DNA from 3 places in the Streptomyces sp. NPDC021096 genome. Region 2 is predicted to be linked to each of the others. Evidence: riboswitches for the same ligand, from Rfam matches in the RefSeq annotation. Region 2 holds a riboswitch; each other region holds the start of a gene.

What was found. Region 2 has a riboswitch for cyclic di-AMP ahead of AB0G59_RS18710 (C40 family peptidase). Riboswitches for the same ligand answer to the same signal wherever they lie in the genome.
Positions count from the first base shown of each region.
Region 1: another riboswitch for cyclic di-AMP. It lies ahead of AB0G59_RS20055 (peptidoglycan DD-metalloendopeptidase family protein); the one in region 2 lies ahead of AB0G59_RS18710 (C40 family peptidase).
Region 3: another riboswitch for cyclic di-AMP. It lies ahead of AB0G59_RS06955 (transglycosylase family protein); the one in region 2 lies ahead of AB0G59_RS18710 (C40 family peptidase).

Region 1 is NZ_JBFADG010000015.1:102,951-106,169, reverse strand. Features, by position in the region: gene AB0G59_RS20060 (MFS transporter) at 1-102, opposite strand, end outside; gene AB0G59_RS20055 (peptidoglycan DD-metalloendopeptidase family protein) at 236-1,450, opposite strand; cyclic di-AMP (ydaO/yuaA leader) riboswitch at 1,462-1,598, opposite strand; gene AB0G59_RS20050 (PP2C family protein-serine/threonine phosphatase) at 1,738-2,958, opposite strand; gene AB0G59_RS20045 (DEAD/DEAH box helicase) at 3,144-3,219, opposite strand, start outside.
Region 2 is NZ_JBFADG010000013.1:91,446-94,664, forward strand. Features, by position in the region: gene AB0G59_RS18700 (Scr1 family TA system antitoxin-like transcriptional regulator) at 1-564, opposite strand, end outside; gene AB0G59_RS18705 (ATP-binding protein) at 806-1,234, shown strand; gene AB0G59_RS18710 (C40 family peptidase) at 1,459-1,947, opposite strand; cyclic di-AMP (ydaO/yuaA leader) riboswitch at 1,951-2,156, opposite strand; gene AB0G59_RS18715 (hypothetical protein) at 2,442-2,762, opposite strand; gene AB0G59_RS18720 (ATP-dependent Clp protease proteolytic subunit) at 2,768-3,219, opposite strand, start outside.
Region 3 is NZ_JBFADG010000003.1:117,549-120,767, forward strand. Features, by position in the region: gene eno (phosphopyruvate hydratase) at 1-672, opposite strand, end outside; gene AB0G59_RS06955 (transglycosylase family protein) at 899-1,657, opposite strand; cyclic di-AMP (ydaO/yuaA leader) riboswitch at 1,662-1,811, opposite strand; gene AB0G59_RS06960 (transglycosylase family protein) at 2,106-3,071, opposite strand.

The sequences.
Region 1 (3,219 bases), on a different contig from region 2:
TACGGTCCCGAGGCCGATCACCACGGTCCAGTGCCACCGGGACCAGGGCAGCCGGTCCAGGCGGGAAGGCACGGACGTGGTGATCGTCGGGGTCGTCGTCACATGTGCTGATTTCCCGATCGCACGCAGAACATTCCCGGCAAATCACATCTGTGGCTCCTGTAACCCGGCTGCCTCTCTGGGGTTGCGGTGCCCGTCGGCCTCTCCCTCGGCCTCCCTCGGCCTCCCTCGGCGACTAGGGCTGCAGCCCCCTGGCGCGCAGCCACGACAGCGGGTCCACCGGCGCACCGCCGCCGGGCCGCACCTCCAGGTGCAGATGGGGGCCGGTGACGTTGCCGGTCGCGCCGACGCGGGCGATGACCGTGCCCGTACCGACCTTCCCGGACGTGACCACCATCGACGACAGGTGGCAGTACCAGATCTCGGTACCGTCGCCGAGCGTCAGCACGATGCGGTAGCCGTACGCGCCGGCCCACCCGGCCTGTGTGACCGTGCCGCCGCTGACCGCCTTGACCGGGGTGCCGGTCGGGGCGGCGAAGTCCTCGCCGGTGTGGTTGGCGGACCACATGTTGCCGGCCTGGCCGAAGCCGGCGGTGAGGGTGTACGAGCCCACGGGCAGGGTGTACGAGCCGGTGGCGGCGGAACCGTGCTTTCCGGCAGGGGCCGGGGTGCGCTTCGCGGGGGCCGCGGGCCGTTCGGCCTCGCCCGCCCCGGTCCGCTCGGCAGCGCCGGCCGCCGCGGCCCGGCCGGCCCCGTGCGCCTCCGCCTCGGCGGCCTGCGCCGCCGCCCGTGCCTCCTGGGCCTCCTGCGCTTCGCGCGCCTCGTGTGCCTGGGCCTGCTCCGCCGCGGCCTTGCGCTTCTCTTCCGCCGCGGTGCGCGCCTCGCTCTCCCGCGCGGCTTCGTCGGCGGCGTCCTGCTGGCGCTCGGCCTGCTGGAGGATGCGGGCGCGCAGTGCCTCGCCGGCGTCGGCGGCGCTGTGCATGGCCGACGCGACGGCTGGGGCCCCGTCGACCGGTCCGGCCCCCGCTTCGGCGCCGGGGGCCTGCTTCTCCTCGCCGCCGGCTATGAGGGAGCCGACGCCCGGAAGCTTCTGCGCCAGGTCGGGCACGGATATCGGCGTCGGCGGACGGTCCTGCGCGCTCGCCATGCCGCCCGCGCCGACCGCCGCGATGACGCCGACGCCCAGCACCGCGCCGCTGCGGGCCATCGTGCCGCCGCGCTGCTTGACGACGCGGTGTCTGCCGCGGACGGGCCCCGTCGCGGAACCCTCGGCCGGGTTCCACTCGCCCCAGGTCTCCTCGCCGTCGGGGCCGTGACCACCGTCATGAGCGAAAGCGGAGCCGTCATCGGCGAAGTCGGGGCCGGCCGACGCCTCACCCGAGGCCCCACCCGGAGCGCTGTTCGAAGAACCGTACGAACTGTCGTCGAGAGCAGGCCTGTTGGACGCCACGGAGGCGCACTCCTTTCCTTCCTCTCGCCTACCGGGTTAGCTGACGGGTTCGGAGCAGGAAGGTCTCCTACGGGCCGGCGCGCGGTCCGATTCACCCCAGAGTTGATGGTTCCCCGGTTCCGCCCACGGGATTCGGCGAAGGCGCGCGGCGCCGCCTCTTGCGACGGCTGCAACGACCGCGCTGCGTTATCGAACGTTAATAGACACCGCCACCGGATTCCAAGCCGAAAGCATGAAATGGCACGCCTCTTGGGCGGATTTTGCGATGCGCACCAGCTGACCGTTCGTCAGTTGTTATCGGTTCGCATGCGGACGGTACGGGTGGTGGTCTGGGTGAGCGCGTGGGTGATGACGGCGGGGCGGTGGCGGCCGTCGCCGCGCCGGATGGCGAGCAGGGCCATGTCGTCGTCGGCCGGGCCGCCGGCGTGCCGGGCGACGTCCGCCGTCAGGGCGTCCAGCAGCGCTTCCGGGTTCCTGAACTGCTTGCCGCTGAGGCGCTGCAGCGGGTCGTAGAAGTTGCCCTCGGCATCCCGCGCCTCGGTGACCCCGTCCGTAAAGAGCAGCAACGTGGACCCCGCCGGGAACTCCCACTCCTCCACGCGGTCGGGCCATTCCCCCAGCTCCCCCATGCCGAGCGGCAGCGCCGGCGCGCCGGGGTACGCCTCGCCGACCGTGCCGTCGGCGTGGAGCAGGAGCGGGGGCGGATGGCCGCGGTTGACCAGGCGCAGCGCGGTGGTGCCGGGCGGGACCTCGGCGAGTACGGCGGTGGTGAAGCCCTCGCTCTGATCGAGGTTCGCGCGCCGGGCGCCCTCTCTCTGCAAGGCGCGCTCCAGTCGCACCGCGAGCCCCTCCAGCGTGCGCTCCTGCTCCGCCGCCTCCCGGAACGCGCCGACCACGACGGCGACCGCCTCCACCGCGCCGAGCCCCTTGCCGCGTACGTCCCCCACGATGGCGCGCACGCCGTACGGGGTCTCCTGCACGGCGAACAGGTCGCCGCCGATCCGGGCGTCGGCCTCGGCCGCCAGGTAGCGCGCGGCCACGCGCAGTCCGCCGATGCGGGCGGGTGGTACGGGCAGTACGGCGCGCTGGGCGGCCTCCGCGATGCACCGGACGGAGGCCAGCTTCCGGTCGCCGCGGCGGACGACGCGGTTGATGCCGAGGGCGAGGGCGGCGACGGCCAGCACGGTGGCGATCTCGGTGACGGCGGCGCCCGTGTGGGGCACCCGGCGGATGATCGTGAGGGTGGTCATGGCGGTCAGGGCCGTGACGGCGGTGGCGAGCGTCGCGCCGTGGGACAGCAGGGCTGCCGCGATGAGGGGTGAGCAGGCGAAGAAGGGGGCGGAGGAGTAGTGCGAGGGCGTCAGGACGTCGAAGACGACGCCGGAGACGATCAGCAGCGCGGGCAGCGGGCGCGCCACGGACAGCCGGCCGGTGAGGTGCGGGCCCGTCCGGTGGCCGTGCGCGAATGGTGGCTCCGACTGGGGTTCGAGCCCCTCTGGCATCCCCACCGTGCGTTCTCCTGACCGGCCGCCGTCCCTGGGCATCGCGTTCCACCCTTGCGCAGCGCGCGGGCCTTCGCGAGCGGTGTTGCGCCGGACGGGGACGGGGAAACGGTGAGGCGGGGCCCGGAAGACCGGGCCCCGCCTCATCGGGACATCAGGACGTCAGCGCGGAGCCGGACGGGATCGGCGCGTCAGGACGCGGCCGAGCGGCGACCGCCGCCACCGGCGCCACCGCGGCGCGAACGGCCGACGGCGTTGCCCGGGCGG
Region 2 (3,219 bases):
TCCGCCGACCTCGTGCCGCAGCACCGCCTCGTCGAGCACCGCGCAGAGCTGCAGCGGCCGCTCCCCGTCCAGCACCGACTGCCGGGCCATCCGCACCCGTACGAGCTCCTCGACCTGTTCCTCCGGCGGGTCGGCCAGCGCCGCCCGGGTCACGGCCCGGGCGTACTCCCGCGTCTGCAGCAGGCCGGGCACCACCGTGGTCTCCAGCGTCCGGGCGTGGGACGCCTCCGACTCCAGGCTGATGAAGTCGAGATACGCCGAAGGCAGCAGATCGCGGTAGGCGTACCACCAGCCGCGCCGGGACCCCTCCGCATCCCTGGACCCCGCCCCGCACAGCGCTCCCAGCAGTGCCCTCAGCTCAGGGTCCGAGACGCTGTACACATCGAGCAGCCGGGCCACGTCCGCGGGTTTCACTCCGCTGATGCCCGTCTCGATCCGGCTCACCTTCGACTGGTGCCAGCCGACCGCTCCCGCCGCCTCCCGGCTCGTCATCCCGGTCAGTTCGCGCTGTCGGCGCAGCTCCGCGCCGAGTTTGCGGCGGCGCACCGCGGGTCCGTTCCGCATCAGCTCTCCTCCCCGCCGCTCAAATCCACTCGTCAGAGTCAATAGACCAGTCTGCCGTCCAAATCCGGTCTCTCGTAGCAGAGTTCACCGCTTTGAGCGACAGATATATCCACAATCCGGTGGATCGCACCCATCGCACCCGTGAACAGTGGCACTCTGTCGCGAAGAGCCGTCCGGGGCCGTCCCGACTTCACCGCATGCCGCGCGTCGGAGTCCGGCACCGGTGGAAAGGGACAGCGCCATGGCAGACCACCAGGAAGCAACCGTCACTCTGCCGAGCGGCCCCGCCTCGGTCTCCGCGGCCCGCCGCTATGTCATGGACGTGCTCACGGAATGGGGCCTGCCGGCCGGTACGGACGCGGGCGACGCCATCCGGCTGATCGTCTCCGAGCTGGCCACCAATGCCGTGCAGCACACCCACGGCCAGTCGCCCACCTTCACGGTGGACGTGCGCCTCGAACGGGGCGAGCAGCTGCGGATCGGGGTCACGGACAGCCACCCCTGCCGTCCGCGGCGGCTGCCGGCCGCCGGCCGGCAGGACAACGGGCGCGGCCTGGTGATCATTCGCTGTCTCACCGCCGAGCACGGCGGCAGGCTCTGTGTCACGCCGACCGAGGACGGCGGCAAGACCGTATGGATCCGTATGCCGTGGACGGTGCCGGTCCGCTGAACCGGCAGCGCGCGGAGGGCCGGGCGGGGGTCCGCCCGGCCCGGCGCTCTCGTGGAGCGCGCTCCTGAACCGGTGGGTTCACAGGTGTCGCGGGTGCCGGTGGGGCACCGGGAAGGCAGTCGGGTCCGCTGCCACGGAAGGTGTGCCCGGCGCTTCGGGTGCGGCGTGGGCGGGTCCGGCGCGATGGGTGGGTGACACCGGGCGGCCGGGGCCCCGCGCGGCGGTCAGCCGTTCACGCGGCCGTAGGAGATGCTGCGCGTCCAGATGCGCTCGAGTCGGACGACCGATCCGGTCTTGGGGGCGTGCCAGATCCTGTTGTTCCCGGCGTATATCCCCACGTGGTAGACGCCGCCGCGGCCGTGGAAGAACACCAGGTCGCCCTGGGTGCGGGAGAATCCGGGGATGTGCCGGGTGCGGTTGTACTGGTCCTGTGCGGTCCGCGGCAGCTGCTTGCCGGCCCGCTTGAAGGAGTACTGGGTCAGTCCGGAGCAGTCGAAGCGGAAGGGCCCCGTCGCGCCCCACTGGTAGGGGGATCCCGCCTTCGAGGCCGCGATCTGCAGGGCCGTGTTGGAGATGGTCGCGGCTTCCGCGTCGTTCGTGGCGCCGGGTGCCAGCACCGTGGCGCCGACGGCCGCGAGAGTCAGGGCGGATTTCACGGTCAGGGGCAGAGCCCCCGTCCTGGACAGCATTGAGGGACGTTTGTGCGCGCCCATGCCAAACCCTTCGTCAGCCGCCTGTGAAGGATGACCTGTCGGGTTCGGGCAGGCGAAGAATGCCCGGCCGCGTGAGCGGCTTCACCCCAAGGGACGTACGGCAGTTGTCGCGCCTCCGCCGTCCCGTCGTGCTCGGGTCCTCCATCCCTGCCGGTGCACTTATGTCGACCAGTCGCCCCGGCGGCGGCAGGGTTCGGCGTCCGCCCGGACCGCCCCGCCGCGGTGGCGGGGTCTTGTCGTCGGCACGGATCTTGGCGCAGTCCCGGTGCCCACGCCGAGTGGATCCCGCCATATGTGACGCTCGTCACCTCTGGTCAATTCGGGTGGACGCGGGGCGATTTGACGGTGGTGACCTTTCCCTGGTGAGTTCGTCACCTGCGGCGAAGCGATCTCTTCGAGCGTCGAGTGCGCGCACCGCTCGAAGTGATCACTGCGGCTCGTCTACGATCGCATCCGCTGTCTGAAGGAGATCGGGGGCAGAATGTTTCCGCTCCTCAGTTCGGCGGCTCCGGCGGCAACATCACCCGCCTGGCCCGGCGTTCGCCGTCCAGGACCCGCATCGCTCGCGCCAGCGTTCCCCCGTACACCTCGCGTTCGCCGCGTTCGTGCATGACCGTCAGCGCGTCGCGCAGCCCGGCGGCCGCGAGCGCGAGCGTCTGCGCGGCTCGTAGCGCACTGTACGTGCCGTGCGTGCGAGCCGGGTTGATCCGTCCGAGGAGATCCAGTACTTCCAGATAGCGGTCGATCACCTCGCCCTCGGCGCGGGTCAGGGCGGGCAGCGGGGTCAGCTCCGGGGGCCACTTCTCCGACGGCATCCCCCTCACCTCGCCCCGGCCGGCGCGGCGGGCGCCCGGCGGTCGGTGATGACCCGGTCGGCCAGGCCGTAGGCCACGGCCGCCCGGGCGTCGAGGAAGGTGTCGCGCTCGATGTCCCGCCGGACGCGCCCGGCGTCCTGCCCGGTGTGCAGCGCCAGCATCTCCACCAGGCCGTCGCGGACCCGCAGCAGCTCCTCGGCCTGCAGCGCCAGGTCCGAGGGCTGGCCCTGTACGGGTTCGGCGAGGGACGGCTGGTGGATGAGCATCCGGGCGTGCGGGAGCACCAGGCGCTTGCCCGGGGTGCCGGCCGCCATCAGGACGGCGGCGGCCGAGGCCGCCTGGCCCAGGCAGATGGTCTCGATGTCGCAGTGGATGTAGCGCATCGTGTCGTAGACGGCGCACATGGCCCCGAAGGAGCCGCCGGGGGAATTGATGTAGAGGGAGATCGCCTGATCGG
Region 3 (3,219 bases), on a different contig from region 2:
CTCGAGGATGAGGTCGAGGGCCTCGCGGTTGGAGCCGAGGTTCGGGGCGAAGCCGCCCTCGTCGCCGAGGCCGGTGGACAGGCCGCGGCCCTTCAGCACCTTCTTGAGGGTGTGGTAGACCTCGGTGCCCCAGCGCAGGGCCTCGGAGAAGGACTCCGCGCCGATCGGCGCGATCATGAACTCCTGGATGTCCACGTTGGAGTCGGCGTGCGAGCCGCCGTTGAGGATGTTCATCATCGGAACGGGCAGCAGGTGCGCGTTCGGGCCGCCGAGGTAGCGGAACAGCGGCAGGTCGGACGCCTCGGAGGCGGCGTGCGCGACGGCCAGGGAGACGCCCAGGATGGCGTTGGCGCCGAGCGAGCCCTTGTTGTCGGTGGCGTCCAGGTCGAACATCGCCTGGTCGATCAGGCGCTGCTCGGTGGCGTCGTAGCCGACGAGCTCCGGGCCGATCTGCTCGATGACGGCGAGAACCGCCTTCTCGACGCCCTTGCCCAGGTAGCGGTTCGGGTCACCGTCGCGCAGCTCGATGGCCTCGAAGGCACCGGTGGAGGCGCCGGACGGCACGGCGGCACGGCCCGTGGAGCCGTCGTCGAGGCCGACCTCGACCTCGACCGTGGGGTTGCCTCGCGAGTCGAGGATCTCGCGAGCTACGACGACGTCGATGGACGGCACGAGGGTCTCCTTCGTGATGTGTCTGGAGTTCTGCAGCACGAGCCTAACGGGCCCCGGAGGCTGCACCGGCCCTTGGACCTGCCACCGGACCGAAAAATGGCACAAAAGCCGAGATCACCGGATGAATGGGCGGGGAAAACGGCGGAGCCCCGCTCCGATGCGGCTCGGGGGGAAGTCGCATCGGAGCGGGGCGGTCCCGCGGATGAGCGCGGCGCTCAGCCGGTGATCAGCTGAGATGCAGCTTCTGACCCGGGAAGATCAGGTCCGCGTTGTCGATGATGTCCTTGTTGCGGTCGTAGAGCTTCTGCCAGCCGCCGTCGACCTTCTTGGCGTCGGCGATGGAGCCGAGGGTGTCGCCTTCCTTGACCTCGTACTCGCCGTCACCCTGCTTGACCGGCTTGGCGGGGGCGGCGTGCTTCGGCGCGGTCTGCTTCGGGGCGGCCGGGGCCTCCTCGGCGGTCTCCGCCTGCGGCTTGGCGTGCTTGGGCGCGGAGGGGCGCTCGGCGCGGTCGGCGCGGCTCTTGGTGGAGGTCTCGCCCGCGGCGGAGGAGGAGGACTTCGTGGACTTCTTCTTCACCACGGAGCCGGAGCCGGAGGTGTCGACGTCGGCCTTCGCGCCACCGGCGGTCAGGCCGCCGGCGCCGGCGCAGCCCCAGGCACCCGGGCCCTGCATGGCGAGGAGACGCTCGGCGGTGGCGATCTGCTGGGCCTTGGTGGCCAGGTCGGCGCGCGCGGCGTACTGGGTGCCGCCGGCGGCCTTCCAGGAGGACTGCGAGAACTGCAGGCCGCCGTAGTAGCCGTTGCCGGTGTTGATGGCCCAGTTGCCGCTGGACTCGCACTGGGCGACCTTGTCCCAGGTCGAAACGGAGGCGGCGTTGGCGGAGGTCGCGACCATCAGCGGGGCGGCCACTGCGACGCCGGCGACGCCGGCGAGCGTGACGATGCGGACGGCCTTGGACGGACGACGGTGCTTGCCCTTGGACATAAGTCGGTTTCCTCACCGACGCCTACGAGGTGAGCTGTCGGGTTCGGGCTGTGAGTTTGCCCGGCCCGGTGCGCGGCTGCGCTCCGGGCTTCACCCCAAGCCGTCCCGCTCCCCCGGCCGTGAGGCCGTCGGACCGGTCCGGCGCCTTACCTTGGTTCCCCCGCTCCTGCCAACGGCGCTTGCGCGACGACTCCCCCGGCCGCCGGCAGGATTCGGCGTAGCGACCGTGGTGCTCGCGGTGGCGAGCGGTGACGACGTTAAACACAGCGGGCCGACGGGTTCAAACCCCACTTTTCAGCCACAGTTGCTGGAAGTTACCCACAGGAACCTCCTGTTTCCGCAGGTGAGAGGGGGTTTGAGAAGAACGGACGAGCTCCGTCCAGCCCAAAGCCAACGAGACCCATGTCTCACTTTCGACTGGAACGGACATTCGCCCCGAACCCCCCGGCTACGGACGGATATCGAGCCGCTGACCAGGCTTGATGAGATCCGGATCGGTTCCGACAACTTTTTCGTTCTTCTGATAGATCGTCTGCCAACCACCGTTGACCGAGTGGTCCTGTGCGATGGCTGACAGGTTGTCACCGGGCTGCACGGTGTAGTCCGTCGCACCCGGTACGCCCGTCCGGGCGTCACCGCCGTCGCGCGAGGGGCGCTGCGGCTCGCCCGAACGCGGCGGCTCGCTGCGGTGCTTGCCCGTACCCGGCTCCGCACTCGCGTCGTCGCCCGGCGTGCGCGGGGCGGTGGGCGCGGCGTCGGTGGGCGTGCCCGAGGGTGTGGCGGAGGGGGCGGCCGGACCGGTGGAGGGTTCGGCCGAGGGGTCCTTGCGGTGCTTGCCGTCCGGCTGTCCGGGGGTCTGGCCCGCAGGTGTGGAGGGGTCCGCGGACGGGCTCGCGGCGGGGTCCGACGGAGTGGGCTTGCCGGGCGTCTTGGACGCGTCGGGCGCGGGCTCGTTGGTGCCGGGCGCGCGGTCGGCGGGGGTCTTGTGCTCCGGCGTGGCGGGAGCGGAGCGCTCGGGCGCCGGCTTGCCGGTGGCCTCGGGCTCGGGGGTCTCGATGATGCGGCCGGGGTTCACCTCGGGCGCCGGAGCGTCCTTCGACAGACCCGACTTGACGGCGCAACTGCGCCAGGCGTCCGGGCCCTCGGCGGCCAGGATCCGTTCGGCGACGGCTATCTGCTGCGACCTGCTGGCCAGGTCCGGGCGCGGCGCGTAGGAGATGCCGCCGTTCTGCTCCCACATCTGCTGGGTGAGCTGCAGGCCGCCGAAGAATCCGTTGCCGGTGTTGGCGCTCCACAGCTTGCCGCTCTCGCATTGGGCGACCTTGTCCCAGGTGCCCGTGTCCGCGGCCGTCGCCGCGGTCGCCGCCATCAGCGGCATCGCGATGCCCGCCCCCGTCACCCCCGCCGCGAGCACGATGGCGGGTATCTGACGGGGGCGGCGATGTCTTCCGTTCCCGAAGCGCATGGGGTGGCCCTCTCGTGTGGCGGCTGATGTGGTCGTCGAACATAGCGACGGGTCCGGGTCGTCACAAGCCGGTGTATCCGAGGTCACGCGAAGGTCA